DNA from 2 places in the Paenibacillus vulneris genome. Region 2 is predicted to be linked to the other one. Evidence: a T-box and tRNA genes for the amino acid it is inferred to sense, from the RefSeq annotation. Region 2 holds a T-box; the other holds one or more tRNA genes.

Region 1 (14,868 bases), on a different contig from region 2:
ATGTGAATCATCGAAGCTTTTTTCATCCATCGGCGCTCCCCTAAGGATCCGAGCTTTTCTCGACAATAGGAATGTCCTTCACTACGATCATGCTTTAGTGAATTAAACCTCCTGCCGGGAGAAAAAATACCCTGCTGCAATGCATCCTCCTTGGAGTTGCTTGGCGGCAGGGTATTTCTCATTCCATCATCCGTTACAGCTGCCTGGACTACTCTGCAATATAAGAGCAGCAATAGTCAGTCGGTGTTTTCACCTGCAGCTTGAACTTCGAATTCGCAGGAACGGTGAACTCCCCTGTGCCTTGGATATGAAGCCATTCGCTTGCTCCTGGAAGCAGAACCTCCAGCTCGCCGGCTTGGATCTCCATGATTTCCTTAGCATCCGTTCCGAATTCGTACTCCCCTGGAAGCATAACCCCCAGCGTCTTCTTAGTTCCATCCGCGAACAGTACGGTACGGCTGGTTACTTTACCATCGAAGTAAAAGTTCGCTTTTTTCAATACGGTCACATTCTCGAATTGGGACATGGTTCGCTTATCTCCTTTGGAAGCAAGACCGGGCTGATCAGCCCGGTCTACTGGTATTCTTTTATTTCAAAAGCTGCTTCACGCGGGCAACTACGTTCTCCACGGTAAAGCCGTATTCCTTAATAACTACAGGACCTGGTGCGGAAGCTCCGAAACGGTCGATGCCAAGAACGCTGCCTTGCTCGCCTACATAGCGCTCCCAGCCGAAGGAATGACCCATCTCCACTGCAAGACGAGCTTTCACTTCCGGCAAAATAACGGAGTCCTTGTATTCTTGGGATTGCTTGTCGAACAGCTCCCAGCTTGGCATGCTGATAACGCGAACTTGTACGCCTTCTTCAGCCAATTGCTTCTGAGCAGCTACTGCAAGCTGTACTTCCGTACCGGTAGCGATAATTTGCGCTTGAGGCTTGCCGTTAGCCGCATCGGACAGAACGTACGCACCACGGCTCAAGCTAGCTGTCGCTTGCTCTGTGCCTTCCAGCTTAGGAGCAGCTTGGCGGGAGAAGATGAGAGCTACAGGGCCTTTTTTGTTCTCAACCGCATAACGCCATGCTGCAGCCGTCTCATCGCCGTCTGCCGGACGAATCACGGTAACGCCAGGAATGACGCGCAAAGCGGCCAATTGCTCGATTGGCTCATGAGTAGGGCCGTCTTCGCCGACACCGATACTGTCATGAGTAAATACATAAATTGCAGGTACGCCCATGATGGCAGCCAAGCGAACAGCCGGACGCAAGTAGTCGGAGAAGACGAAGAACGTACCGCCGAATACTTTCAGACCGCCATGCAGCAGCATACCGTTCACTGCAGCGCCCATACCGAACTCGCGCACGCCGAAGTAAATGTTTTGTCCGCTGTAATCTTTGTGTGTCATCACGCCAAGATCTTTCATATGCGTCATGGTGGAGGACTCCAGGTCCGCAGAGCCGCCTACAAGAGATTTTACGTTCTTAGCGATAGCATTCAGCACGATACCGGAAGCGGTACGAGTTCCCTTTTCCGCAGGAGCGGCAGCAGGAATGTCTTTATCCCAGCCTTCAGGAAGGTCGCCGTTAACAGCTGTTTCGAACTGCTTGGCAAGCTCAGGATATGCCTTAGCGTACTCAGCAAACATTTGCTGCCATGCAGCATTCGTTTCGATACCTTTTTGCTTTACAGCGGCAAAGTGAGAGCGTACTTCTTCAGGCACGTAGAAGTGTTGATCCTCAGGCCAGCCGTAAGCTTTCTTGGTTAGAGCCACTTCGTCTACGCCAAGCGGAGAACCGTGAGGACCAACGTGACCGCCTTTTCCTGCTTTGTTCGGGCTGCCGTAGCCGATGACGGTTTTTACTTCGATCAGCGTAGGACGCTCGTCTTTCTTAGCTTCCTGGATCGCTTTGTCGATCGCGTTCAGATCGTTGCCGTCTTCGACGCGAAGCACTTGCCAGCCATAGCCTTCAAAGCGTTTGGTCGCGCTCTCGGAGAAGGACAGGCTCAGCTCGCCATCCAGGGAAATGTCGTTCGAATCATATAATACGACCAATTTGCCCAGCTTCATATGTCCTGCAAGCGAAGCCGATTCGGAAGAAATCCCTTCCATCAAGTCTCCGTCGCCGCAAATGACATACGTATAGTGGTCAATGATATTGAATTTATCTTTATTGTAAACTGAAGCCAGATGTGCCTCAGCGATAGCCATACCTACTGCCATACCAAAGCCTTGTCCCAATGGGCCTGTCGTTGCGTCAACACCTGGGGTATGTCCAACTTCAGGGTGACCCGGGGTTTTGCTTCCCCACATACGGAACTGCTTCAGCTCTTCCATAGGCAGATCATAACCGCTAAGATGAAGCAAGCTGTACAGCAGCATGGAGCCATGGCCGGCGGACAGAACGAAACGGTCGCGGTTAATCCAGGTCGGATTGTCCGGATTATGGTTCATTACTTTCGCAAACAGCTCATAACCCATAGGCGCTGCGCCCATCGGCATTCCCGGATGCCCGGATTTTGCTTTCTCGATGGCATCGATGGATAGTGTACGGATCGTGTCAATGGACAATTGCTCGATCGTTTTATTCATTACTGTCATGAAAAAAAACCTCCTACTTATTTTAGTGAAAGCGGCAATTCCGGACGCTGCTCGGCATAATCGGCAGAATGTACGGAAATGAACGCCATTGTTAACGTGTGCATGATCAATTGCACGGAAACTCACTGGCACCATTTTACCATTGTCCGTATCGGTTTGCCAGCTTAAACCTGAATTAGATAGAAAAAATTCATACGGAAATTGTGACGGACACTAGAGGAATTTGTTTTAATCTGGCGAATATGTAGTATTCTGTGGATGAATGAATCCTGTTTACTTGGAGTGGTAGAAGTCAATTATGGATCTGTTATTGGAGCTTGCCAAGACGCGTCAAACCTATCGGAAGATGCTGAATTTATACTGGATTACCATCCTGTTCACCGTGGTTCTGGAATACCTGATTCACCGCTTGGATCCTTCCGGAGGCGAGAAATCGATCTTAAGCCCGCTGGTCCTCCAGGCGATCGGATTAGCAGCCGTGACCGGTACGTCGGAGATGCTTTACAGGTATCGCAAATTACAAAGCGATGATTTAATGATTATTACCGGCATCATCTTCGCCTCATCGATCATCTATTTGAACCCTAACATCGGCATTGTACCTGCAATCTACATTTTTCCCATCCTAACATCCGTACTATCCTTCAACAAGAAGCGAATTGTGATAGCCCTTTCCTTGATACTCATTTGTTTTGCCGCCATGTATGCCATCACTCCCGAGCTGCGTATCTCCATGAAGCCTATCCATATTATCGGTACTTTATTTTTGTACATCGGCGTCACGATCATTGCCATGAACATTTCGAATAGCGGCATTGAGCTGCTGAACAATCTGAAGAACGCGACCGAGACGAAGCAGGAGCTGCTGGTCAAGACGATTATTATGGACAAGCTGTCCAAGATGGATGCATTGACCGATTTGTACAACCATAAGACCTTCCACGAGTACTTGGAAAAGCTGATTGAGCAGAACGAACGGAATCATCTGTCGCTCCAGCTGGCTATTATCGATATCGATAATTTCAAAAAAATTAACGATACGTACGGTCATTGGGTAGGTGACATTATGCTGCAGCGGGTGGCCAACATCATTAAAGAGACCGTTACGCCGAATGATTTTGTGGCGCGTTATGGGGGTGAGGAATTCGCGGTTATCTTCACGGAGAAAACGATGGAGCAATCGTTCCGCATTGCCGAACAAATCCGCCATAAGCTGTCCGTCACGCTGCAGCCCGAGCTCGATTCACAAGCGGTTACCCTAAGCATCGGGCTTCATGATTACAAGACAGGCGAAGGCAAGGAAGCGCTCTTCAAGGGTGCTGACGCCTCGCTCTACTCCGCCAAACGAACCGGCAAAAATAAAACGGTCATTCAGGCGCTCATCGGCGACCATAAAGGTGCTTGAGCGGCGGCTTGGAGGCAAAATATCCGCACAAAGCGGGGCGCAATTTATACACACTGCATTTGAAAAAAAAGAGACTGAGCGTCATGGGAATGACGGCTTCAGTCTCTTTCGATTTCTATTAATTAAATACAACGGTTTTGTTGCCGTGAATGATCACTCGATCCTCAACATGCCAGGATACGGCACGCGCAAGAACGATCCGCTCGATATGGCGTCCGATGCGCTTGAGGTCGTCTACGTTATGGCGATGGCTTACACGCTGCACGTCCTGCTCGATGATCGGGCCTCCGTCCAGCTCTTCCGTTACATAGTGTGCGGTAGCGCCGATAATTTTCACGCCGCGGTTATAGGCCTGCGCATAAGGCTTGCCGCCCACAAACGCCGGAAGGAACGAGTGATGGATATTGATGATCCGGTTAGGGAAATGCTCGATAAACTTCGGTGTAATGATCTGCATATACCGCGCCAGAACAACCGCATCCACCTTGCCCACCACAAGCTCCAGCTGCCGGCGCTCGGCCTCTGCCTTCGTTGTCGGTGTCACCGGAATGTGGTGATAAGGAATATCGAACGATTCGACCAGGCTCCGCATGTCATCATGGTTACTGATAACCATGGCAATATCGGCTTCCAGATCTCCCGCCTGCCACTGCCACAAGAGCTCCAGCAAAGCGTGATCCTCCTTCGATACGAACACGGCTAGACGCTTCTTGCGGCTGGCGCGGGTAATGCTCCATTGCATCTGGAACTGTTCCGCAACCGCTGCAAAATCCTCTTTGAGCTTCTCTCTGCGGTCATCCAGATTATCCAGGTCGAACTCGATGCGGATGAAGAACATGCCGCCTTCCGGGTCCATCGTATATTGGTCCGATTGTACGATATTCGCACCTTGTTCATGTAAAAAGCGGGATACCGCCGCGACGATTCCCGGCTGATCCGGGCAGGAAACTAGCATTCTGGCGCGGTTCTTCAAATCATCCCGCTGGGCTTTTGGCAAAACATTCGGTGTCATGATACAAACTACTCCTTCGTTATTTCAAAATTTCCGTTACAGCTGAAATACTTTTTGGCCTGCAAACCACGCCGTCAAGCGCTGGTTAATTTGCTCTTCCGATAATTCCGGCAGCACGCGATGCTCGGCAACCAGATCGTACAGGCGCTCCATCGGCTCGCGGCCGTCCTCTTTTTTGGCTTTGGCATCCGTTTTGAGCACTTCCCATACATTCAGTACATAATCGCGCGGATTGATGTCCTGCTTGTTGAAGAAATGCGCGAGCCGTTCAACATCCTCCAGGAAATTGGAGCCGAACCGCTGTTCGACCGTACCGCTCAGCAGAGCGATCTCCGCTTCGTACATCGGACGCTGCAGCTTGTCCTCTTTTCCGATCCATGGGGTTTCCAGAATCAGCGGCAAATGAGTCAGCTTCTCGTGATGAACTACATTGTTCATCGCCTCAAACCCGATCCAGCCGGCTCCGACAGGAGCATGACGGTCTTTGCCCGCGCCTTTCGGATTTTTACTGTCGTTCAAGTGAACGACTTTGATCCGGTCAAGTCCGACCACTTTATCAAAATGCTCCAGCACCCCGTCCAGATCATTGATAATGTCATAGCCAGCATCATGAACGTGGCAGGTGTCCAGGCAGACAGATAATCTATCATTATTCTCTACCTTGTCAATGATGGCGGCGAGCTCTTCAAAGCTGCGGCCCAATTCCGTTCCTTTGCCCGCCATCGTCTCCAGGGCGATTTGCACGTTCGTATCCTGAACCCCGGCCAGCACCTCGTTCAATCCTTGAGCGATCCGTGCGATCCCGTATTCCGCATCCTTGTCTGTGTAAGCTCCGGGATGAAGCACAATTTGCTTCACGCCCAAATAATCCGTCCGGCGAATCTCTTCCTGCAAAAAACGAACCGCCAGCTCGTAGGTATCATCTTTATAAGAGCCCAGATTAATAATATAAGGGGCATGAACGATGATCTCTCCGATGCCATGCTTGTCCATCAAGGCTTTGCCTTCATCAATATATTGCGATTCTATCGGCTTACGGCGCGTATTTTGAGGCGCCCCCGTGTATATCATGAATGTAGATGATCCGTAAGAGACAGCTTCCTCCGCCGCATTCAGCAGCCCTTTGTCTGAAAACGATACGTGAGAACCGATTTTTACCATCGTATTCCTCATCTCCTTTTTTTCGCACTCACTCTATTTTACTAGGATTGACTCTTATCCACAAGGCTACTTTTGGATATCGCCAAAGTAAGGTATAATAAGGATGAGGTGACAATAATCATGAATTCGGGTTTTATGTATTTTATCTTCTTCTGGGTTTTTGTGCTTCTCTTCTTTATGTCGATAGGCGGCTATTTTATGTTCCGCAAGTTTCTGAAGGTGCTGCCTAAAGCGGACGGCAAGTCCAAGCTGGATTGGCAAAACCATTATGTCGAAGCCTCCCGCCACCTATGGACAGAGGAAGCCAAGGACTTTCTTGATATGCTGGTCGATCCTGTACCGGCCCCGTTCCGGGACATTGCCCGCCATTCCATTGCCGCCAAAATCGGGGAGGTCGCTCTGGAGGACAAAGCCGACCGGATTACGCAGGAGCATTGTCTCCGCGGCTATATTCTGGCCACTCCGAGACGCGATTACAAAAGCTTAACCTCTTATCTCGACAAAAAACAAATCGACTATAGCGCATTAAAGCATCTTCTTCAATGATACAGCAAAGGCTCCCGCCGGATGGCGGAAGCCTTTTTTCGTTGCTATGGATGGATGACCTCAGGATGAGGTCTTCTTACTTCTTACTTCTTCTTGCCGGGTTTAACAGGCTCCGGCTTCTCCTTATCCAGCTTCACCGTCAAGGTGACCGGAGTGCCTGCGATTTTCAGCGGATTTGGTTTCAGCTGGGTTGTACGGAAGCCTACCAGCTTGACTCCTTCCACCGATATCGTTTTGGGCAGCTCCTTCTGTGTCAGATGAGCAATTTTTCCGTCCAGAATGAGGTACAAATCGACCTCATCGTCCGTTTTCATATCGACGGTCAAATATCGATTGTCCTTAGGCAAAATAGCCGCTTCAATCTCGCCGTTCTTTAGATTTTTTTGCAGCACGCCCTTATCGTCGAAGTAATCGCGAACATTGACGATAGAATCATTCGACCAGCTTGCCCCGTTATTGCCGCCGATAATGGATCCCCCTGTATCCCAGTCCGGATACAAAGCCGACGTGTCAGGGTTGTAAATGCCGGAATTGGGGCCGCTGCCCGCTCCGGTTGAGCCTCCCGAGCCGGAACCTTCCAGTTCAATCGTGGAATAGTCGCCCAGCCAGTAGTTTTTGTTTAAATAATTGTATATCCTGTTCAAAATCGTTACCGCCTCGGCACGGGTTACCTTATCCATCGGACGGAAATACCCCAGCTCATTGGCCGTCATGATGCCGGAAACCTGTAAGCTCGCCAGACTGCTCGCCTGGGCATTGGAGAAAGCATCCGTACCGAAGGTGCAGTCGCTCTTTCCTGTTCCCATCATGAGTATGGGCAGGACGCTGTTCGTCTGCAGCAAGGCCATGCCGGATGCGTCCAGGCGGCCATCCGATTTGGCGGCATCGTCATACTTCGCCTTCTCCTCGAACATTTTGATCGGAATATCTTTATATTCCGATACTACGGAGCATACGTCATTCGGGCTCATGCGCCGATCGATCATCCGCGTGTCAAAGAAGGAGTACAGCATATCCGCAAGCTGGAGCCGTGTCAGCTGGGCATCCGGGCGAAAGGTTAGCTCCCCCGTATTCGTTAATCCGAAAACGCCCCAGTTAAACGTTTGGTTGTAAATCTCCGAAATCGGCTTATACGCCCAATGCTGCGGAGATACGTCGGAAAATCCTTCAACCTTTTGCAATCCTGTTGCATATAAATTAGGCCGGTATTTATCGAACAAACGGTATACCATGGTTGTCCATTCGGCTTTGCTGATCGTTTGGTTCGGTTTGAACGTTCCGTCCGGATATCCGGTCAATACTTGCTTTTGCGCCATCAAATAAATGGAATTGACAGCCCAGCCGTTTGCTTGCGCGCTGACATCGCTGAATTGAACCTCTGCCTTGGCCGGCATCGGGGGCAATGCAAGCCCTATCACCGTCAACCATAACAAACAAGTATAGCGGAAGCCTCGTTTCTTTTTCATTGCATACCCTCCAATCCTCTCTACTTATATCGGTTATTGCCGCCTATTTTGTTAATCCATAGAAAAAAAAGACGGCCCCAAAAGAGCCGTCACATTCCAAGTCATGATGATAAATTCCGTCGAAGCCATTCCAAGATGAGCGACCGCGCTATGGTTGGTTTATGCCTTTAGACCTTCAAATCCAGACTTTGTCCCAAATAGGGATGCTGAGCCGCAGCGAAGCCCTGCAACAGCGCATTCACCTGCTCAGTCTGCATATCGGCCGATTTTTTCAACATGGCAATCCCTACGGATTGCTTCAATGCGCTTGCGCTCAGTGCCATGGATGCCGAGCCTATACTTCCTACGTCCATTGTTCGCGGCCCCCTTTCTGTTCGATTTGGACACGATAGCATCCTCTTCTATTATCGGATACTAAAGTCCTAATCTTTAGAAACGGTTTGCTTTCCGTTTGCGGAAAACAAGTCGAGCCAAACCGATTACGATCGCTGCCAGCACTACGCCGATAGAATCCACCATCACGTCAATAGCGTGGCCGGTTCTCCCCGGAACGAAGGTTTGATGCCATTCATCCGAAGCCGCGTACAAAATCGAAAAGACCGCGCCTATACCAATAGAAGGCAAAGGCTTGTACGGCCTTGACAGCAAGGTCATTACGCTAAAAAAGCAGAGGATCGCAAACTCCGTGACATGACCGCCCTTACGGATAAAAAATTCGATAAAATCATACGGCTTCGTCCAGGTGACCAAGCCTCCGTCGTAATAAAACTCCACGTGAGGAATCCAATGAAGCAACGTTTCATAGGGAAGCCACTCGGCCAGCATCGGGCGAATATCCTGCTCTGCATAGGTTTGGGCCGATTTGACAAATATAAGCACGACCCAAAAGCAGGTAAGCGCCAGCCACACCCAAAACGTCCACCGCTTTGCAACTCGAATATGAATCACTCCTATCCGCAAATAAAATAGGTCTGGTTGTTCATATGCGGGGAAAGAACCCCACAAAGTCGGGCCTTGGTTACAAAGCTGATTCAGGTACATTGCGGAAGCCCCGAGATGAAATCAATTGTATGCATTAAAAAAATCCCTTGTTTCCAAGGGATTGTAACGTTCGGATAATAATGCGGTTGAGAGGACTCGAACCTCCACGAGCGTACGCCCACCACCCCCTCAAGATGGCGTGTCTGCCATTCCACCACAACCGCAAGTTAATACTATGAGGGATAAAACATGAGCCATGAAGGACTCGAACCTTCGACACCCTGATTAAAAGTCAGGTGCTCTACCAACTGAGCTAATGGCTCTAATCAAGGCATGCTATTCAATTCGATAACCTTCGAAAAGAATGGTGACCCGTAGGGGATTCGAACCCCTGTTACCTCCGTGAAAGGGAGGTGTCTTAACCCCTTGACCAACGGGCCTCGTTATGCATGTTCTTGGTTGCCTTTTTGACGACAAAAGTTATTATATCTGAATGTCTCGAAATTGACAAGCCTTTTCTTAAAATAATATTTTCGTCTTCAAAAGAATTGTATGATATGCTTTGTACAACGAGGTGAACGTAAAAATGATGATCGTACGCTGTCCGGGTACGGATCATGTGTCGGAGGAAGCCATCCGGCCCTTAACTCCGCATGAGACCGTCTGGATTCATTTGTCCAAGCCGGAGCCCGCCGAAGTCAAGCGCGTACTTGTAGAGATGTTCCACTGCCACCCTCTCGCCGTGGAGGATGCCATCAAGCTGAATCAGCGGCCCAAGATGGACCGGTATAAGGACCATATCTTTCTTACTTTTTTCGCTATTACCGATAAACGATTGGCTCCTGTGGAGATCGGCATTGTCATAGGCGCTAATTATATCGTGACCATATGCAAAAAGCAGCTTAAACTGTTCGAACTGCTGCGGCAGCAATTATTAGCAGTGAAAGAGCTCGCTGATCATCCAGGAGATATTCTGCACCGTTTGCTCGATCTGTGCGTAGATGAATATACCGAAATCACGAATCGGATCGAGGATCAAATGGACGAGCTGGAGCGCAAAATATTCGAGAATCCTTATCTCAAGGTGTCTCATGAGGTGTTTCACCTAAAACGGGCGATGCACCTGTTTCGGCGTATCGCTCTGGAGGAAAGAGCCATCGTGGGATCGATCAGCCACCAGACGTTTCCTTATACCCGTCAGGAAACCGACGCTTATTTCGTCGATATCTGCGACCATATCTCACGGGTGCTGGATTCCCTGGACATGTTCAAGGAATCGTTTACGGCTCTGCTTGAGCTTCAAGTGAATATGAAATCGGACCGGATGAATCAAATCATCAAGACGCTGACGATCGTCAGCTCCATCTTTTTGCCGCTGACCTTCATCGCGGGGGTGTACGGCATGAATTTCAAAAATATCCCCGAGCTAAGCTGGGATTGGGGCTACGCCTATGTCTGGGGAGTCATGATTGGGGTCAGCCTGCTCTTGTGGCTCGTTTTTAAGTGGAAACGATGGATTTAAGAAATACAGGATTACTCAACATCCAGGAAACAGGTGATAGTGTTGCAGACGTTTTTTTTCATCCTGCTGGGTTTTCTGGACGTTATAGCCACTCTCGCGCTCATGTTCAAAACGTTCCGGTGGCCCTTCTGGGAATATTGGCCCCAATTGACAATCATCGGGCTGGTATTATCGATCGTTTCTTATTTGAACCGGATGGTGCTGGATATCCCAAGCTATGATCTGGCCATCCAGTTTGTTTTATGTGTCCTTCTATTGAGATTTCTGGTTAAAGTCAGTCTTGTCCATGCCATTGATGTCTCTGCCATCGGGTATCTCGGCTTTAACGGTATCGTGCTGCTCGTCTATTTCGGCTTGCTGCGATCGGGAATCGTGACCGTTGATGACGGGCAGCAGTCCGCTAACTGGGGAACCTTCATCATCCAGGTATCCGGCGAGCTTGCTGCATTTTTGACGGCCTATCTTCTGTACTATTGTCATTACGGCTTTTCCTTCATCATGAGGCCGCCGCATAATTTGTACTATACCCGTCAATTATCGGGGTTCAAAAAAATAAAAGCCATCGTCAATACGATTGGCATTCTAACCATCTTTGTCTCCGTGTACTGGATTATGAATTATCATGAATCCATCTACATTCTGCTGCTGATCATAGTGGTATCTCTGGCCATACTCGTTTACTTGTCGTATAAGCGGGATCTTCAGGATTGATAGCCGTTCTTTTTTCAATACGCGTGCGGCCTACAGGGAGGATTTTGGAGCTATGGGTTTGCGGTCATGCGCAGTTCTACTCCATTGGGGGATTGCAGGAAAGGATGCTTTTGCAGCCTTCCCTCCCCGGCAGGGGCTGGTCATGTACATGGTCAGAAAAAAGAAAGAACCGTCCAAACGGACGGTTCTTTCTTTTACGGAGAGAGAGGGATTCGAACCCTCGCACCGCTTACGCAGTCTAACCCCTTAGCAGAGGGTCCCCTTATAGCCACTTGGGTATCTCTCCAAAGCTATGGCTCCCCGAACAGGACTCGAACCTGTGACAACTCGATTAACAGTCGAGTGCTCTACCAACTGAGCTATCAGGGAATACATTTTTAAATTTATCATGAATTTTATTTGAAGTCAAGCGTATGCAATTTCAATTTCCCCCTGCATTTTCCACATGCATATTTGCGCGGGTCCAGCTTTCTTTTGCGCATATACTCCGTCTTGCAAGCCGTGCAAACCAGCTTGTACCGGTACGGCTCACGCCGTTTGGCTGTGGGCAGGGATCTGCAGAACCTGGTTCCGCCTACCTGCTTCAGCAGCGCCTTAAAGTCCGCATCCCGGTGCTGGTATCCCCTGTTCAGCAAATGCAGATGATAATGACATAGCTCATGCTTGATGATTTTCTCGACGTCTTCCTTCCCGAATTGCTCCAGCTGATGCGAGCTGATCTCAATATCATGGGACTTTATAAAATAGCGGCCTCCCGTCGAAGTCAGCCTGCGGTTGAATCGCGCTTGATGCAGAAACGGACGGCCGAACGATTCCAAAGAAATTTGCTCCACCCACTCCTGCAGCTGCTGGTCATTCACACTTGTCCACCCACGTTTCTTTCGCTATTCTCACTTGAATTGTAACCGCATCATAGGCTACACTGTCAAGTAGATAGTTTATCCATCGGATAGTTAGAGCAGCAAAAGCACGAGAGGAGTCCTTATTCATGTCCAAAATGAAATACGCCGTTCTGCAGCTGGGCACAGCCATCGAATTTGTCGAGCTGCCCGCTTCCCACATGTACCAATTAACGGCATTAAATTTACGTCTCCATAAAGAATTAGAAAAACTGACCGCATCCAATGTACCTTCCCTTCCTAAGGTTATTGCCGAATGCGACGGCTTGGATATCGTGAATCCGGAATACAAGCTGCATCACGGTCTGGACTACATTAACCAGCTGGAGAAAGCCTTCTCCTCCATCAATGAACAAGCCTACCCGCTGATTTCCCTGCTGACCGAAATTCGCGCACTGCAGGCTCAGCTGGAACAGTGGTACGAGGACGAAGAAGAACTCGCCGATTAGGACCTGCACCTATCAGCCCACCCAGCCATATGCTATACCATAAGAACGAAGGCGCATAACGGAAGGGCGGGAAGGGGCTGATTCATATGCCGCAATGGCTTTGCAATCAATTAATGCGGGCATACTATAACAAGAATTTAAGACAAATCCGGTTGTTGAACGATTGCTGGTTTTTCTACCGAACGCGAAGGAGCGATTCGGAGGAATCCTCATCTTCACAACTTTAATAAAGCGAGTGTTCACCAAAAAATAGAGCATAGCAAGGAGATGTATCTCCGGCTATGCTCTATTTTTATGTAGCCCATAAAAGCTTCTGCTGGCTTTAAGGCCTATCCGGTTTAGCGTATTCCCTTCAAATTGATCGTAGAGGAAATCTCACCTTTTTGCTGGGCATTATGAAGCCCTGGAAAGAAGACGCCGAGACCAGAACCGAGGAAAACGGTTTTGGCCTCGGGCACGCTCCCCCATGCCTATGAGGGCCTTCACATTACCATTAAGGCTTTTTCATGGTCAGGCTAACGCGGCCCTTTTTCAAATCCACGCTCAACACCCATACGGTTACCGTGTCTCCGACAGACACCACATCCATCGGATGCTTCACATAAGAGTCGCTCAATTGGGAAATATGGACGAGACCGTCATTTTTGATGCCGATATCGACAAAAGCACCGAAGTCAATAACGTTGCGCACCGTACCCTGAAGCTCCATGCCCGGCGCCAAATCCTCGATCTGCAGCACATCCGTACGGAAGATCGGGGCTGGCAGCTCGTCCCGCGGGTCGCGTCCCGGGCGCTGGAGGCTGTCCAAAATGTCGCGCAGCGTAGGCACGCCGACACCCAGCTTAACAGCCAGCTCCGCAGGCTCCACCTGCTGAAGCATGTCCTCGAGCTCCTGGGAGCCCAGCTGGGACAGCTTCAGCTTCAGCTCAGCGAACAGCTTGTCCACGACCTCGTAAGATTCCGGATGAATCGGCGTGTTATCCAGCGGATTTTTCCCGTCGCTAATACGAAGGAAGCCGGCGCACTGCTCGAAGGCCTTCGCTCCCAAGCGGGGTACCTTTTGCAGCTGTGAGCGGCTCACGAACTTGCCGTTATCCTCGCGGTACTTCACGATATTTTTGGCTAACGTGCTGTTGATCCCCGATACATAAGAAAGCAAAGAAGGCGAAGCCGTATTCACATCCACCCCGACATGGTTAACGGCGGATTCAACGACGAACGTCAAGCTCTCGTCCAATCTTTTTTGCGTCACATCATGCTGGTATTGACCGACACCGATCGCCTTGGGCTCGATTTTGACCAGCTCAGCCAATGGATCCTGCAAACGGCGGGCGATAGAGATAGCGCTGCGTTCCGCAACATCAAGATCCGGGAATTCGGTTTGCGCCAGCTTGGAAGCCGAGTAGACGCTCGCACCCGCTTCGTTGACGATCAAATACTGCAAGCGGCGCTCCTTGATCTCGCTGATCAGCTCGGCTACGAACTGCTCCGTCTCGCGCGATGCCGTACCGTTACCAATAACAATGAGCTCAACTCCGTAAGTCTCGATCAGCTTGCGGAACTTGGCCTTAGCCTCGGCTACTTTATTGTTAGGAGGGGTCGGATAGGTCACGGCAATCTCCAGCATCTTGCCCGTCTCGTCCACTACAGCAAGCTTGCAGCCTGTCCGGTAGGCCGGATCGACTCCCAGCACCACCTTCCCCTTCACGGGGGCTTGCAGCAGCAAATTGCGCAAGTTTTCGGCGAACACCTGGATGGCCTTCTCCTCCGCCTTCTCCGTCATCTCGTTGCGAACTTCGCGCTCAATAGACGGCGCCAATAGCCGCTTATACGCGTCTTCGATAACCGCCTGGAGCGTGTCCTTCACGACGGAAGGACCCTTGATCGTCCGGCGTCCGATATAATCGTGGATCCGGTCTGTTTGGACCTCCAGCGACACCTTCAGCACATCCTCCCGCTCCCCGCGGTTAATGGCCAGAATACGATGCGGAGGCAGCTTGCGGACCGGCTCCTGGTAGCTGTAATACATTTCATAGACGGATTCCTGCTCGGCATCCTTCGCCTCGGTTCTTACAATCCCTTGGTCATATGTATATTGACGTATCCACGCGCGGATTTT
Region 2 (14,868 bases):
CATATCCTACGTTCAGGGGCTGGAATCTCCTGCTTTGACACCGGTCATGCTATCCTTCAGCTTCATTGGAGCAGGAGCCCCGGCAACCGTCCTTACCGTCCTTATCTCCATTTATTTATACGTCGTACTAGGACACCGCAGAGAGCTGGTCTTTTTCCTTACGCTGCTGCTGAGCTCCTGGATGCTGAACGAGCTGCTGAAGCTGCTCTTTCACCGGGCTCGGCCGACAATCCACCGCATAGCGGAAGCGACCGGCTACAGCTTTCCGAGCGGCCATTCCATGGCTGCCTTTACGCTGTACAGTGCGTTGTCCTTCCTCCTATGGAGACATATCCCTACCCCGCGGGGCAGATTCCTGCTGGTACTCGGGAGCGCCGTCATGATCGTTATGATCGGGGTTAGCCGGATTTATTTGGGCGTACATTATCCAAGCGATGTTATCGGCGGTTATTTGGCCAGCGGGTCGCTGCTTGCCTTAAGTATATGGCTGTTTCAACGGATTCAAGAGCGCTCATCAAGACGCTCCATAGATTAAACCACGTTAAAGAGACTTTCAAAAATTAGCCTGCAAGGAGGTACAAATATGGCTTTCGGTATAACAAGAGATGAACTGAACGATTGGAAGAGACGCGTGGCTGAAGGCCAAATTGCCTTTTTGACCCATTATTGGTATGAACCCCGCTTTCCGGAAATCAAGACCGTGACCAAGGTAGGCTGCTCCGATTTGGCGGAATTGAGAAGCTGGTGCATCAAAAACGGGTTGAACCCGGATTATATTCATCATCGTGACGAGTATCCTCATTATGATCTTATCGGCAGCAAGCAAAAAGACATCTTGATTCAGGAGCAGCTCTCGGAGCATATCCGCCGATTCGGTATTTAAGTCGTTTTGATCGCCTGCGATTTTCATCATTCTGTATGACAAAAAAGACAACTCCCGATGCAGCTGCTCATGCAACTGAAAGGAGAGTTGTCTTCTTTATTTTCCCTTAGTCTCTGCTATCGTCAAAGAACAAATACCGGAGACCAATTTTGTTCGGATATAATTTATTTAAGCAGGATATCGACATGGCCATCAGTACGGCCAATCACAAGGGTATCCGCCATTTGAACAAAAAGACCATTCTCAACAACTCCGGGAATCATATTCAATGTATGATTCAGCTTGCTGGCGTCCTGTATGCTCTCAAAATGGCAATCCGCTATATAGTTCCCGTTATCCGTAATAAACGGGGTATTATTTGCCATTCGTAAAGCAGGCTTGCAGCCCAACGAATTAATCTGCTTACAAGTCATTTCCCAGCCGAAAGGCACAATCTCAACCGGTAACGGGAATCGGCCTAAATTCGTCACGAATTTGGTTTCGTCCATCACAATAACGAGCCGCTTGGAGACGGAGGCGACCATTTTCTCACGCAATAAGGCGCCTCCGCCGCCTTTTATCAGCTCAAAATTCGGATTCGCTTCATCAGCGCCGTCAACGGTCAAATCTATTTGATCGACAGAAGACAGATCTACTATAGGAATCCCTAGCTCAATGGCCAGCTTTTCAGTGCTTTTAGAGGTGGGTACCCCTTTAATATCCAGCCCGTGCTTCACCAGCTTGCCTAGCTTTAGAATAGACCAGTACACGGTTGAACCGGTACCAAGCCCTACAAGCATTCCATCTTTGACATATTCAACGGCTTTTTCGCCCGCAAGCTGTTTAGCGTTCATAGGAATCCTCCAAACTCTTAGGTTCTATTTTCAATATACTACGAAGAACCGGGGCTTGAAAAATAAATCCGTTTCATCCTTCCTTCTAACGGACTGCCAAAAAAAGCGGAGCCCTTTTCCTGCTAATGCAGATAAGGACCCCGCTCTATTATTATTGATAATCTTTTGCCTTCTTCACCAGCTCGTCATAGGCGGCCTCCGGCGTTGTTTTACCGAACATAACCTTCTCGCCGATATCCTTGAAATCCTTAGCCGTATAGTTGCTCCAGCCCTTGGCGCCCGGATTAAACGGCTGCGCATCTGGTGATACGCTCTTGATGAGCTCGATCTGCAGCTTGTCTGCGGCCGTCAGCTTAGGGGTCAAATAGTCCAGAATCTTTTTGGATACGGGCACTCCCCTCGTCGTAGTCAATATATCCGCCGCTTCTTTATCGTTAATAAACCAATCGATGAATTTCTTGGACTCTTCCACATACTTGGAATCCGCGCTAATGGACCAGAACATGGAAGGCTTCAGCCAGCCGCTGGACTGAGTCCCTTTAGGCTGTGTCACCAGCGTATAAGTGTCCGGCTTCACGCCGTCATAGCCCGGGAATAACGCGGCAAAGCTGCGCTTCATCAGGACCGTGTCGTTGTTCATCAAATCCAGCTTCGCATCGGATTCCTTGTCCGTGCTTGCGATTTCAGCCGGCGGAACCACGCCTTCTTTTCTCAGCTCCGTATATTTATTGACATAGGACAAGTAGGTTTCCTTGTCTATGTTAAATTTGCCGTCCGCTGTAATCGGATAGCCTTTGCCTTGGCTGATCTGGTAAGCCGAATACATCGTATAGTCCGAGGTATAATCCATCAGCACATACTTGTCTTTATCAAGCTTCGCTTTGGCATCCTTTCCGAATTGAAAATATTGCTCCCATGTCCACCCGTTGGCAGGCGGCTTGATGCCCAGCTTATCGACCGTATTTTTGTTGAACACCATTCCCGTTGCGTTGTTGCCTAATGGAATCGCATACAATTTGTCTTTATATTTGCCGGAGTCTAGCAGCGATTTGTCGACATCCCCGGTTTCAATTCCTTTCGAAAGATCCGCAAGCTGATTTCTTCCTGCATATTCGGCAAGCCAGGCCGGGTCCATTTGAATAATGTCAGGGGCGTTCTTCGCAGCAGCCTGAGTCGCCAATTTATCCGCATAGCCGTCAAATCCGGAAAACTCCGGCTCGAACGTGATATTGGGATGCTTTTTCGTGTAGGCGTCGAGCGCCTTTAATGTTGCGTCATGTCTAGCCTGCGAGCCCCACCAAACTATGCGCAGCTTGATCGGCTTGCTGTCCGTTCCCGCAGGAGCCGCTCCTGTACTGCCGCCCGGTCTGCTGTCCGTTGCCGCTCCGCACCCCGAGACACCTACCGCAATCAGTGCCGCTAATGACATCAAACCCCAGGATTGCATCTGCTTTTTCATATACCATGTCCCCTTCCCGTCTTCAGCAGGTTATATCTCACAAGTATCATTATATAAACGACAGGAAGCCAGAAAAATAAGAGTAATGAACACATTTCTATCACTTTTCATCACAATGGCTTTTTTCCGACCTCGCTCGGATTCATGCCATAATATTTTTTGAAGATGGAGCTGAAATAAGGGACGTTTTTGTAGCCGACCTTCTCGGAAATCTCGTAAATCATCAGCTTTCCTTCTATCAGAAGCGCCCTGGCCTTCTCCATTCTTACCCGGATCACATAGTTGGTGAACGTTTCCCCGGTAGCCTTTTTAAATATTTGATTCAAATAGTTGCGGGATAAATACAGTTGCTTGGACAAGTCCTCCAGATTGATGTCTTCGGCATAGCGGCTGTGAGCATAATGAATCATAAAGTCGACGGCATCCTTATGGCGGGAGTTCTCCGTCCAGCCCCGGCTCGATACGATAATCCGGATTTTGCCCTTCAGCCACTGCTCCAGCTCATCGGCCGTTCCGATTCCCGCTATTTCCTCGGTTACCGGGCTTGCCTCAAACAATTCGTCCAGCACGATGCCCGTGTTGTATAAGGAATACGCGAATATCGTCCACAGCTCCTTGCACAAATACTGCACATAAGCGGGCGTCAGTCCCTGCATGTCCTTCAGCTGGCGGACATAGCCTTCGATAATCCGGTCCGTCGTTTCTTCCTTGGAGTAGACGATTGCCTCCGCCAGCTCCTGATAAAACTTCACCGGCCGGATACCAATCTCCCTGCCGCCGGAATCGCTATCCATGGGCTGCTTCGCAGAGATCGTCTGCCTGAGAAGATCCAGAAATGCCTCTTCGGTAGAATTCGCCATTTCCTTCCAGCTGTGTTTTAATCCCCCAAAGCCTATTCTTACTTCCAGCTTGAGGTATTCCCTGATGCACTGCCTGATTCTTTCTCCGATGCCGTGCAGCTTAAGAAGCGCTTCTTCCGCCGCGGTTTCCGGCATCACATGACATACAATAGCGGCATGGTGGCTGTGCAGCTCGACGAATTCTGCTTCCGGCCATTCCTCAGCGAGCAGCTCCCTAATAATGTTCGCTACCGCGAAGCGGAACAAGCTCCAGTCGGTCAGTGAGACATTGGATATCCTTAGGGTGCTCATCAGCTCGATTCCTATGACAACATGGTTACGGTGAGTCCAATAGGCTTTATCGGACAGCCTCAGGCTCTCATCGGCCAGCTCGCGGTCGAACGTGCCTGTTACGACAGACTTGAGCCATTCCTTCTGCACAAACGGCTCGTACAGCCTCAATCTCCGCCTGATTTCCTCCTGCTCCAGCTTCTTCCATTCCTTGGCTTCCAGCTCCTTAATGACCCTCTCCATCACCGTACGAAGCTCTGCGACCGTGATCGGCTTGGATAGATAGTCGGTAACCTGCAAGCGCAAGGCTTGACGGGCATATTGGAAATCGGAATAGCCGCTCAATATAAGAATTTCTCCGGCGAATTGCTCGTTCCGCAGCTGCTCGATCATCTCCAGGCCGTTCATGACGGGCATATAAATATCCGTGATGACAATATCGGGTTTGGCTGCTCTGATGGCGGCCAAGCCTTCTTCACCGTCCATCGCCTCCCCGACCCATTCCGCATCCAGCTGCTCCCAAGGGATCGCTTTGCGCATCCCTTCGAGCACTTGAAAATCATCATCCACAATGAGAACCTTCCACATCGTATCTCTCCACCTCTTCCTGCCGATTCACCGTTACAGGCAGTATAATGGTTACCCTCGTCCCTTCCTGCTCCCTGTTTTCAAGCTTGACCCCGTACGGGGCTCCCCAGAAGGCGTCTATTCGGTCCTTAACGTTCCTTATTCCGTAGCCGCCTGTTTTTCTTTTCTTCCGGGTATTCCAATCGTCCCGCAGGCCGGCGCCGTTATCCTCTATCCGAAATTCTACATGCTGATCCCTGAGCAATCCATATATAGCAATATGGCCGGATCGTCTTCCGTGAAAGCCGTGAATAATGGCGTTCTCAATAAATGGCTGCAGCGTCATACGGGGAATAAGAAGTGACTTAACCTCCTCATCTACATGGATGGTATAAGATAACCGTTCTCCCCAGCGTACCTTCTGAATTTGCAAATAACAATCGGCATGCAGCAGCTCATCCGTCACGGGAATCATTGTTTCCCCGTTGGACAGTCCGATGCGGAACATCTTGCCCATCAGGGATAAAATCTCGCTTATTTTCTCCTGGCCGGATTCGATGGCGAGCCAGTTCAGCTGATCCAGTGTATTGTATAAGAAGTGCGGATTGATCATGGCCTGCAGCGCATGAATCTCCGCCTCCCGCTGCCGTTTATGCTGCTCCTTCAACGATTCCAGCAGCTCCTCGATCCGCTCCATTTGCCTTCGGTAGCCGTTGAACATATTGCCGAATTCATTGGTATAATCCGTCGGCAAATTCGATATGGACGTGCTCGCAGGCACACCTCCCATAACGGCAAGCAAGTGACGGATCGGCTTCGTGAACTGCCGGGATAAAAATAAAGTAAAGAACGAGGCGATAAAAATAGCCGATAACCCTACCGTAATCAAAACATACGCCAGCCGGACGCTTCCCGTCACGATGCTGCTCCAGGGCGTCGTCTCAACAAGCATCCAATCGGAACGGGTCTTGTTCCAGACGAGCAGCACATCCTCCCTTCCTTCCGCCGCCGGAAGGCGGACACTGCCAGATTTGTTCCTCTCCGCCCGGATCGAAGCGAGCTCCGATTCGCTTAATACCGGATTACCGATGGACGATATCGTCTTGCCTCCCGCATCCAGCAGGATCCGGCTTCGCCCCTCGGTCTCGCCGCGCACGAGCTGCTCAATGGCCGAGGCCTTGATATTAAGCACAAGCAGTCCGTAATATTTGCCGGAGTTGTTGTACACCTTGCGGGCAAAGCCGATAAAATGCTGAGGTCCCGTATTCGTCTGTATCATATGATCGGCAATCCACGTGAAATCATTCTTCTGGATTTCCGGGTACCAGCTTTCTTCCTTGATGCCGCGAAGATCAAGAAACCGGACAGGCGCTTGAGAGTCGGTCAGCTCCGGCGTATCCGTATACAAATATATTGACTGCACCATGGTCGTACTATACGTAATATTGGCAAGCATATTGAGCAGGTCCTTCTTGCGCCGGAGCCTCTCGAAGGAATCCTTCTCCAAAGGATCGAAGCCTATCGTATCGATATTGCGGGACGCGGCCAGGGACATTTGTTCAATGGACCTCAGCTGGATATCGAGCTGCTTGTTCAGCTCTCCCAGCAAATCCTGCTGATAGAACGACGTATTCTCTGCCAGCTCACGTGAGGTGAAACTGTAGCTGATCCAGGTGAAAATAAGCAGCAGCGCGGTAATAAAAACAGCAAAGCTGCTAAAAAACAGACGGTCTATTCGCACTTTCTTAAACAGATTCAGAACGGTCAACTCCCTCATGCGGCATCTGTTTTATTCTATATAGCTCTTTCGGCCAGCCTGATAGAAAACGCTATCATAAAGGAAGCAAAAAAGCTGCCACCATGTGCAGCTTAATTCAATGTATGAAGCTGGGTAGACCTATTTTACCCTTTCACTGCACCGGACGCAATGCCCTCTACAAAGTGCTTTTGGGCCATGAAAAAAAGAACGACCGAAGGAAGGATGGACACGAGAGACATCGCGAGCAGTTGTCCCCAAGGCAGTGCGGACTGGCTGTCAACAAACAGCTTCAGGGCCAGACCTACCGTGTATTTATCCAACGAATTGATGTAAAGCAGCTGACCGAAGAAATCGTCCCAATTCCATAAAAAGCAGTATATCATCACTGTGACGAGAGCGGGCTTGGTCAGCGGCATCACGATGCGCCAATAAATGCCGAACCAGCTGCAGCCGTCCATTTTGGCCGATTCGTCGAGCTCCTTGGGCAATGCGCGGATAAACTGGACCAGCAGGAAAATAAAGAACGGTCCGCCAATCCCCCCAGCTAATGCATGCGGGACATAAAACGGCAAGTACGAATTGACCCATCCCCATGTATTAAACATAATGTACTGGGGAACCAGCGTTACCTGGGTGGGGAGCATCAGCGTGACAAGCAGGACGCTGAACCAGAAGTTTTTTAACGGAAAATCCAGCCTGGCGAAGCCAAAAGCAACCAAGCTGCACGATAGAACGGAGGTAACGAGCACTCCGATAATCAGCTCAAAGGTATTCACATAAAATTGCGTAAACGTGAATTTGGGAATCGCCGTCCAGCCTTCCGTAAAGTTGCTCCACAGCCATTCCTTCGGAAACAGCGAAGGCGAGCTCATCTCAGCATTGGATTTAAAGGCGGCCCCTACCCACCATAAAATGGGGTACACCATGATCAGACTGAATATTACTAGTAGGACATGCGATTGAAGAGAACGACGCAATGTGCTGTTCATTATTTTTTCCCCGCTTCCGTCTCATAAAATACCCAGTATCGGGATGAGGCAAAAATGATGGCTGTAGCTAAGCCGATAATAACAAGCAGGATCCAAGCCAGAGCCGAGGCATACCCCATGTCATATCGCGAAAAGGCACGGTCATATAGGTAAAGCGCATACATATAGGTCGAGTTCACAGGACCGCCTTTCGTAATAATAAAAGCCTGAGTGAACATCTGAAACGATCCGATCGTCTGCAGCACCAGATTAAACAGCAAAACCGGTGACAGCATAGGCAGCGTAATACGGAAAAACTGCCTTATCTTGGAGGCCCCGTCTACCGCGGACGCTTCATATAATTCTGTCGGGACCTGCTTCAAGCCGGCAAGGAAGATGACCATCGACGAACCGAACTGCCATACAACGAGCAGAATTAACGTACCCAATGCCGTACCCGGCGTGCTGATCCAGCTGATTCCTTTGATTCCGAACACGCTTAACAGCTTATTGATGAAGCCGTCGATGCCCCAAATATTTTTCCATAAGACCGCTACGGCTATGCTGCTTCCAATGAGCGACGGCAAATAAATCAACGTGCGGTATATCGAAATCCCTTTAATCTTCTTGTTAAGCAGTATGGCGACCATAAGCGCCGTAAACAGCTTGACCGGTACGGACAGGACAACGAATAGGAGCGTCACCTTAAGCGATTGGCGAAACGTATCGTCATCAGCAAATATACGTTCGTAGTTTCTCGTCCCTACCCATTCCGGGACATCCAGCAGCGTGAATTTGGTGAAAGAGTAATAGACGGATTGCGCCATCGGCCACAGCGTGAGGAGCAGGAAGCCTAGCAGCCAAGGAGAAATGAACAAATATCCGGCTATCGGGGATTCCCATCGGCCCTTGGTCTTGAAGGGTTTACGTCTGTGCGGAAGTTGCCGGCCAGGAGAATGTGTTGTTTGAGTATTCATAGCAGCTCACCCTTTATACATAAAATAACTCCATTTCATACCTCCAAGTATAAAAGAGCTATCCGGCTGCGAAAATGAGAGGAATGAACACTTCTTTTACAAAATCGAACAATATCATTCAGCTTGCTTAAAGCAAACAAAAAAGCTGCCGGTATCTCCCAGCAGCCCCTTTATCATCAATAATATACGCCCAGGATTCGAGCGATATCGGTTTCTACAGTCTTCGTTTACCAACGATGAATTTTTTGTTTCCTTTTTTCTTTACTACCGGCACATGCTTATAGCTGCGAACCATGCCGCCTTTGCACAATGGGCAGGCTGGATGCTCTTCGGTCACGAACTCTTTGCGAATCCAGGCTTTGCACGCCGCGTCTTTACATTTCCAAATTTCAACCTGCTGTAATTCCGTTTCCTGAGTTTGTTCTTCTGTAGTAGTTGTTGTCGTTGGCATTTTGAATCCTTTTCTCCCTGTAATCATTCGATTTATAGCTTATTTATTATTATACAGATAAGGAAGTTTATCAACCCCATACGGGAAATTTAAATGCGATCATTTTGTGTCTGTAGTCCTATCCACAGCGTCTTATTCCGAAACTCTTCCTCTTGTCCCAGTTCTCTTCCAAACCATGCCGGAGGCTGGAACGAATAAGCCGCGCTCTCGTCGGCAAATTCCACCTCCACCACAAGCAGATCGATCTGCTTATACTCGTCGATTTCGTACTTATGTCCCTGATGCTCGACGGTAGTGCGGACCTTTTCCAACGGAACGAGCTGCGTATTGCCCAGAAGCTGCCGGTATATCTCCTCGGATATAGGATATTCGATCTCTTGGCGTACCATGCCATGCCCTGATTTGAACGTATGAGTGAATGTCGACGTTCCGTCGTGATCAACCAGCTGCCTTACCCGTATCTCTTCTTTATCCGAAAAAGCCAGATAAGTCTGGTAAATATGTTGGGTGGATATCAGCTTCAACTCCTTGTTCTGCAGAATGGCTTCAGGAAAAGACTCCAATAAATATTTCTTTTCAATTTCAGTTCCCATGAATCCTACTCCTCTTTTCCTGATTCCGATTGGGACAAGACCGAACCACGTTCCTCATCCTGCCGGGCGTTCCTAGAACACTTTCTTCCTTCGGCCGGGATCTTCTATTCCTATCCGCAGGCTTCGAACGGTCTTGCCCCCATCGGGATCTTCATTATAGTGCACAATAAGATAAAATCTTCCCCATACAAAATATGGGGGATCGCTACGGCTTTGCTTAAAGGAAAACGCCTTGGCCTGCCGCTCCAGCTTATCGGCGGGATCGCCTGCCCGAATTCCAAGGATGGAGTAATGCGGATTGTCCGTTTCTATCGCCGCGGCCTTGTCCCTGTAACGGTCCCCGTCCGGGAATTCAACCCTGATCTGCTTATCCGCATACTGTAAGGCATAGCCGCCGAAGCCTTGCTCCAAGGATGCCGAGCTACCCATCCGCTTCTCCACGTCCGCCCTGGACATAAGCAGCTGAAGGCCGTCCACATCGATTTGCCTATTGATCTTCTCTATGTCGGAAGGTCTTAGCACAAAATACACCGTCAATGCGACAGCAAGGCACGCCGCCAATCCCCCTATCAAGAACGTTAATGGTGCCCGGCTTCCCTTACTCATTTCCATCCTCATTAGCAAAAAAACTGAAGCGCCTGCGTACTCTGTCCTCGCCCATAACCTGCATAATATCATACAGATCGGGTGTTTGAGTCCGATGGGTCATCGCCAGCCTTAAAACCATCGCAACATCCCCAACATGGCCTTTAAAGCATCCCGGCTGCTTCTTGTATGTCTTCGCATCTTGGGCAAAACCGTACTGCTCCGCCACCCGCTTCATTTTGCCGAACCAAGCTTCCCTCTCATCCCCAGGATTATACAAGGCCAGATCGGTATAGCGAATTATGCGGTCGAAGGAGCCGGGAGATTTCAGACGGATGACGAACGGCCGGCCTTTGGACAGCTCCTCTTTTACTTGTTCCGGCGTGAAGCCGCGGTGAACCGCCCATTTGCCGTAATACCCGGTCATTTCGTTACGGGACTGCTGAGTGTTTCGAATGTCCTGCAGGGCAGCTGCATCGCAGAAGCAAGGATAGGCAAGGTCCCTTTCGACAAGGTCCTTGATAAACACCTGATACAACTCAGCCCGGGCGCTCTGTCGATACGGTCCGTACTCTCCCATTTCTTCACCGGAGGCCGTAACTCCTTCATCATAGCGAATTCCGAAATAGTCTAAGGCTTCAATGATTCGTTCGAGACTTCCTTCGACCTCGCGCTTCTTGTCCGTATCTTCTATCCGAAGGTAAAAAACACCTCCGCTCTGGTGCGCCAGCCTCTCGGAGATAAAGGTAGCGTACAAGCCGCCTATCGTCAAGAAGCCGGTAGGGCTCGGCGCGAATCTTGTGACCATAGCCTCCGGCTGCAGCTTCCTTCGGTCATACCGGTCAATAATATCTTGAGGCTTGAGATGCACATGGGGGAATAATAGAGCAGATAGCTGTGATTGCTGCATGCTTCATCTTCCTTTCCTAAAGCTTCTGATAGACGCCAAAAAGCCTTTCATCCACTAAGGACGAAAGGCCAAGCTTCCGTGGTACCACCTATATTGGTTGCAAAGCAACCCGCTTACCAGCGCTCTCATACAGCAGGGCGCTTCTTCTGTAACGGGAAGACCCGCCGGACTTACTCCACGTCTTTCAGTCCGATCCTCCAAGGCTTCTTTCGTCAGCATCGAATACCCAATTTCCACCGGCATGGGCTCTCTGACATTCGAGCGGCTCACTACTCTTCCTCTTCATCGTCGTTTCAATATTCTGAAAATATTAATTCAAATTACCATATTCCTCTGGTGTCGTCAACTCTATGGACTCCTATCTTTACAAATTTATTCCCATAAACTTTTTATATAATATGAGATATACCTATAAATAATTTACATTTGACATTTTGTTATAAATATGTTATGATTAAGTTTTATGTTGATTTTATAACCCTTTTGCCGTATGATACAAAATGATTACGGAAACAGGAGGGATCATCATGCAGGAAAGCACTATGCTCTACATGTTACCATTGTCCGCAGAAGTTATGGGAACAACGGACTGGGTCTATCCCACACTCTTGCGAGATGGAGATTCGGCCATGCTGGTGGATACTGGCTACCCCCGGCAGATGAAGGCGTTACAGGAAGCTTTGGCTCAAGCCGGTATCACTCCCGAAAAGCTGACGGCTATCCTCATTACCCACCAGGATTTGGATCATATCGGCAATTTGCCGGAATTGGTACAAGCATCAGGCCCATCCGTCGAGGTTATAGCTCACGAGCTTGAGAAGCCTTACATTCAAGGTGACCGCAGACTCATCAAAATAACGGATGAAGCCATCGCCCGAATCGACAGCCTGCCAAAGGAAGTGCCGTTGGAATGGCGGCAGGGCTTGAAGGCTATATTAGTAAATCCCCCCAAAGCTAACGTGGGCCGTACGGTTGTGGACGGGGAAAAGCTGCCTTATGGCGGCGGCATCATTGTCATCGGTACGCCGGGTCACACCCCGGGTCATATCAGCCTCTATCATGAGCCAACCCGGACATTGATTGCCGGTGACGCCCTGGTGGTGGCAGAAGGCGAACTATACGGCCCTTCACCCGAACAGACCCACGATATGGAACAAGCCATTCAGTCCTTAGGCAAGCTCAAGGATTACGACATTGAAACCGTAATTTGCTATCATGGCGGGAGATATACGGGAGACGCGAATCGGCGTATCGCCGAGCTGGCAAGCTCTCTATTGACTGCTCTCCCTGACCAACTGTAACCGAGAAAGCCTGACGCTTGCGTTCCTCCCGCCCCCTTATGTTATAATGCGCAGATATCGGTATTGTTGGAGGGCACAAGTATGAAAATATATATTGTTATTGCTATGCGTGAAGAACAAATGGATAATGTCTTCGTCGGAACGGACGAAGAACAGGCTTTAGCTTTGACGACGGCGGATTTCGACGACTGCGACGCCCTGTTCCTGGAGGTATGGGAGGACGGCGGCAAAATTGACGATTACCGGCTGCAATAAGCCTGGTTCTACTTATGAGAAAGAGCCCTGTTGGGCTCTTTCGTTTTGTTGGGAAACCTGGAAATCGGAAAAATCGCTTTGACCCCGGTGGGGTATCCCCCTCCGGCCGCTGTTGTTCTCGGAAAATTTGATTATATATTCGCTTTACGGCGGATATTTTCCGAGAACAAAGGCGGACGCTATCGCTCCTCCAAGGGATACCCCACCTACTACCTTTCGCATTTTTCTGTAGGATAGGTCTTAACAGCCTGTAAGAGCCCAGTTGGGCTCTATTTTTATATAAAATGGTGTCTCAATCCACAGCACGTGAATCCGCTTCGAAGTTCAATCCCCGCGTGCAGGATTCCTTTTACATTCTGCTCGGAGTCGGCAATCCGAGCACCTGAAGCGCATCGCCCAGTGTCTCCTTATACCGTGCAACCAGCCACAGACGGAAATTTCTTACCCCATCCCCCGCTTTAAGGATGGCGCAGGCCGAATAAAAGTGATTAAACAGCGTCGCAAGCTCATGCGCATAGCTGCATATCGTATTCGGGGTCAGCTCCCGGCTCGCCAAGTAGAGCGTTTCCTCCCAACGGGAGAGATGCCGGATCAAAGCATACTCCTGCCTCTCCAGCTCAGGAAATGCTTCTGGCACCGGAAAAGCTATCGCCGGCTCATGTCCAGCCTTGCTCAACAAGCTGACGGCACGGGCATAGGAGTACAGCAAATAGACGCCGGTATTACCGGATATTTCGGTAGCCTGCTGCAAATCGAAGACGACCTCCGTCTGCAGGTTGAACCGCAGCAGATAATATCGGATAGCGGCTGCAGCAATCGCCCTGCTGGACAAGCCCTCCGGTTCCGATCGTTTCTTCTCGATGACTCCTTCCATCAAATCCAGCAAATCGCTGATTTTAATCCCGATGCCTTGGCGTCCTGACATCGCATAGGACGATTTGCCGTCCGAAATGTCGATGTTCAGCTCAGCGGCAGCCTTCGGGCTTAGTGAGACGACGCCGTAGCTGACATGGCGCAATCGGGCAGCTTGCTCCACGAAACCCAATGCTTCGAGTGCCTGCTTCACCATCGCCTGCGGGTACTCCTGCCGATGATCAATCACGTTAACGACCATCGAAGCTTGGCCAAAAGCCTTGGACGTCCCGCTGCTTCCGGTTGTCCACAGCTTCTCTCCGAACGGCTGGTAAACGAAGCTTTGGTCCAACAGGCCAAACTTCCATAGATGATACGCGATATCCTTGGCCGTATAGGTCAGGATGCCATTGGAACGAACAAGCACCTTATCTGCATGGTGCTCCGATTCATCCTCCTCCATCTCCTTCGGCTGCTTCAGCACCCAGCACCCTGCCAGCTTGCCTTCCGTTTCCTTGCAGAACAGCGGCGTCTGTTTCAACAGCTCGAAAGCTGATGACCAGAAACCTTCCTTGACGATGCTGCTTTCCCACACCAGCAGATCGTATTCGATGTCGAACTGCTTCATTTCCTCCACATGCTCTCGGACAATCCGCTCAGCAACCAACAGGCCTATCCAGGCAAGATTCGAATTCCCCTGCTCCAAAGCATGCAGCACCCGAGTACGCTCTTCCAGCAAATGGGAATGCTTCTCAAATTCCTTATGGATTTGGGAATAAACATCCCAACAGAAGTCTCCGAAACGGGCATGCGTTCCACGCATCTCCGTGTGCTGAAGCCCTACGACGGTATCCGCCAGCTGATTGCCAAGGTCGTCGATATAATTGTGGACCTCGACCTCGTATCCTGCTCTACGGAGCAGCTTGACCAGCGCATCCCCGATGCAGGAATTTCTTAAATGTCCGATATGCGCCGATTTGTTCGGATTGATGGACGTATGCTCAATAACGACTTTGCCCGCGCCGCCTTCCGGCAAGTTGAAGCTCTTCCCGGCCCATGCCTGCCAATCCAGGAACAGATTGATGAAGCCGGGAGGCACCGCCTCCATTTTACGGATCAGATGCCCCATAGAGCCGTCCTGCTCCAGCTTCTTCACCAGCAGACCGGCGATCTCCATCGGCGATTTGCGGAGCACCTTGGCAAGCTGCATCGCAATGTTCGTCGAATAGTCGCCATGCTCCAGCTGGGCGGGCTGCTCGAGCGTAACCTTTACTGAATCCTTCCAGATTTCTCCCAGCTCGGAGAACAATCCCTGTAACGCTCTTGTCAAATGATGTTCCATGAA

Evidence for each region. A T-box is a leader RNA that pairs with one kind of tRNA and senses whether it is charged. The one in region 2 lies ahead of ABEA66_RS19225 (glutamate--tRNA ligase family protein), so its partner is inferred to be a tRNA-Glu.
Region 1: it encodes a tRNA-Glu, which carries the amino acid that the T-box ahead of ABEA66_RS19225 (glutamate--tRNA ligase family protein) is inferred to sense. The anticodon was not compared.

What each region holds. Positions count from the first base shown of each region.
Region 1 covers NZ_BAABJG010000002.1:154,472-169,339, reverse strand. The annotation lists gene ppnP (pyrimidine/purine nucleoside phosphorylase) at 209-526, opposite strand; gene tkt (transketolase) at 588-2,597, opposite strand; gene ABEA66_RS01210 (GGDEF domain-containing protein) at 2,896-4,002, shown strand; gene purU (formyltetrahydrofolate deformylase) at 4,121-5,014, opposite strand; gene ABEA66_RS01200 (deoxyribonuclease IV) at 5,051-6,175, opposite strand; gene ABEA66_RS01195 (DUF2621 family protein) at 6,296-6,721, shown strand; gene ABEA66_RS01190 (S-layer homology domain-containing protein) at 6,805-8,187, opposite strand; gene ABEA66_RS01185 (YjfB family protein) at 8,355-8,540, opposite strand; gene ABEA66_RS01180 (VanZ family protein) at 8,617-9,096, opposite strand; tRNA gene ABEA66_RS01175 (tRNA-Leu) at 9,310-9,392, opposite strand; tRNA gene ABEA66_RS01170 (tRNA-Lys) at 9,419-9,491, opposite strand; tRNA gene ABEA66_RS01165 (tRNA-Glu) at 9,534-9,608, opposite strand; gene corA (magnesium/cobalt transporter CorA) at 9,755-10,690, shown strand; gene ABEA66_RS01155 (hypothetical protein) at 10,730-11,401, shown strand; tRNA gene ABEA66_RS01150 (tRNA-Ser) at 11,599-11,687, opposite strand; tRNA gene ABEA66_RS01145 (tRNA-Asn) at 11,695-11,770, opposite strand; gene ABEA66_RS01140 (SprT family protein) at 11,797-12,261, opposite strand; gene ABEA66_RS01135 (hydrolase/acyltransferase) at 12,390-12,749, shown strand; gene cmpA (cortex morphogenetic protein CmpA) at 12,836-12,976, shown strand; gene ABEA66_RS01125 (Tex family protein) at 13,243-14,868, opposite strand, start outside.
Region 2 covers NZ_BAABJG010000021.1:176,358-191,225, forward strand. The annotation lists gene ABEA66_RS19170 (phosphatase PAP2 family protein) at 1-535, shown strand, start outside; gene ABEA66_RS19175 (hypothetical protein) at 584-883, shown strand; gene rpiA (ribose-5-phosphate isomerase RpiA) at 1,048-1,716, opposite strand; gene ABEA66_RS19185 (ABC transporter substrate-binding protein) at 1,868-3,175, opposite strand; gene ABEA66_RS19190 (response regulator transcription factor) at 3,286-4,893, opposite strand; gene ABEA66_RS19195 (cache domain-containing sensor histidine kinase) at 4,868-6,649, opposite strand; gene ABEA66_RS19200 (carbohydrate ABC transporter permease) at 6,775-7,620, opposite strand; gene ABEA66_RS19205 (carbohydrate ABC transporter permease) at 7,620-8,576, opposite strand; gene ABEA66_RS19210 (cold-inducible protein YdjO-related protein) at 8,791-9,027, opposite strand; gene ABEA66_RS19215 (CYTH domain-containing protein) at 9,117-9,620, opposite strand; gene ABEA66_RS19220 (hypothetical protein) at 9,693-10,226, opposite strand; gene ABEA66_RS19225 (glutamate--tRNA ligase family protein) at 10,219-11,115, opposite strand; T-box leader at 11,169-11,410, opposite strand; gene ABEA66_RS19230 (MBL fold metallo-hydrolase) at 11,643-12,416, shown strand; gene ABEA66_RS19235 (hypothetical protein) at 12,498-12,671, shown strand; gene ABEA66_RS19240 (arginine--tRNA ligase) at 13,021-14,868, opposite strand, start outside.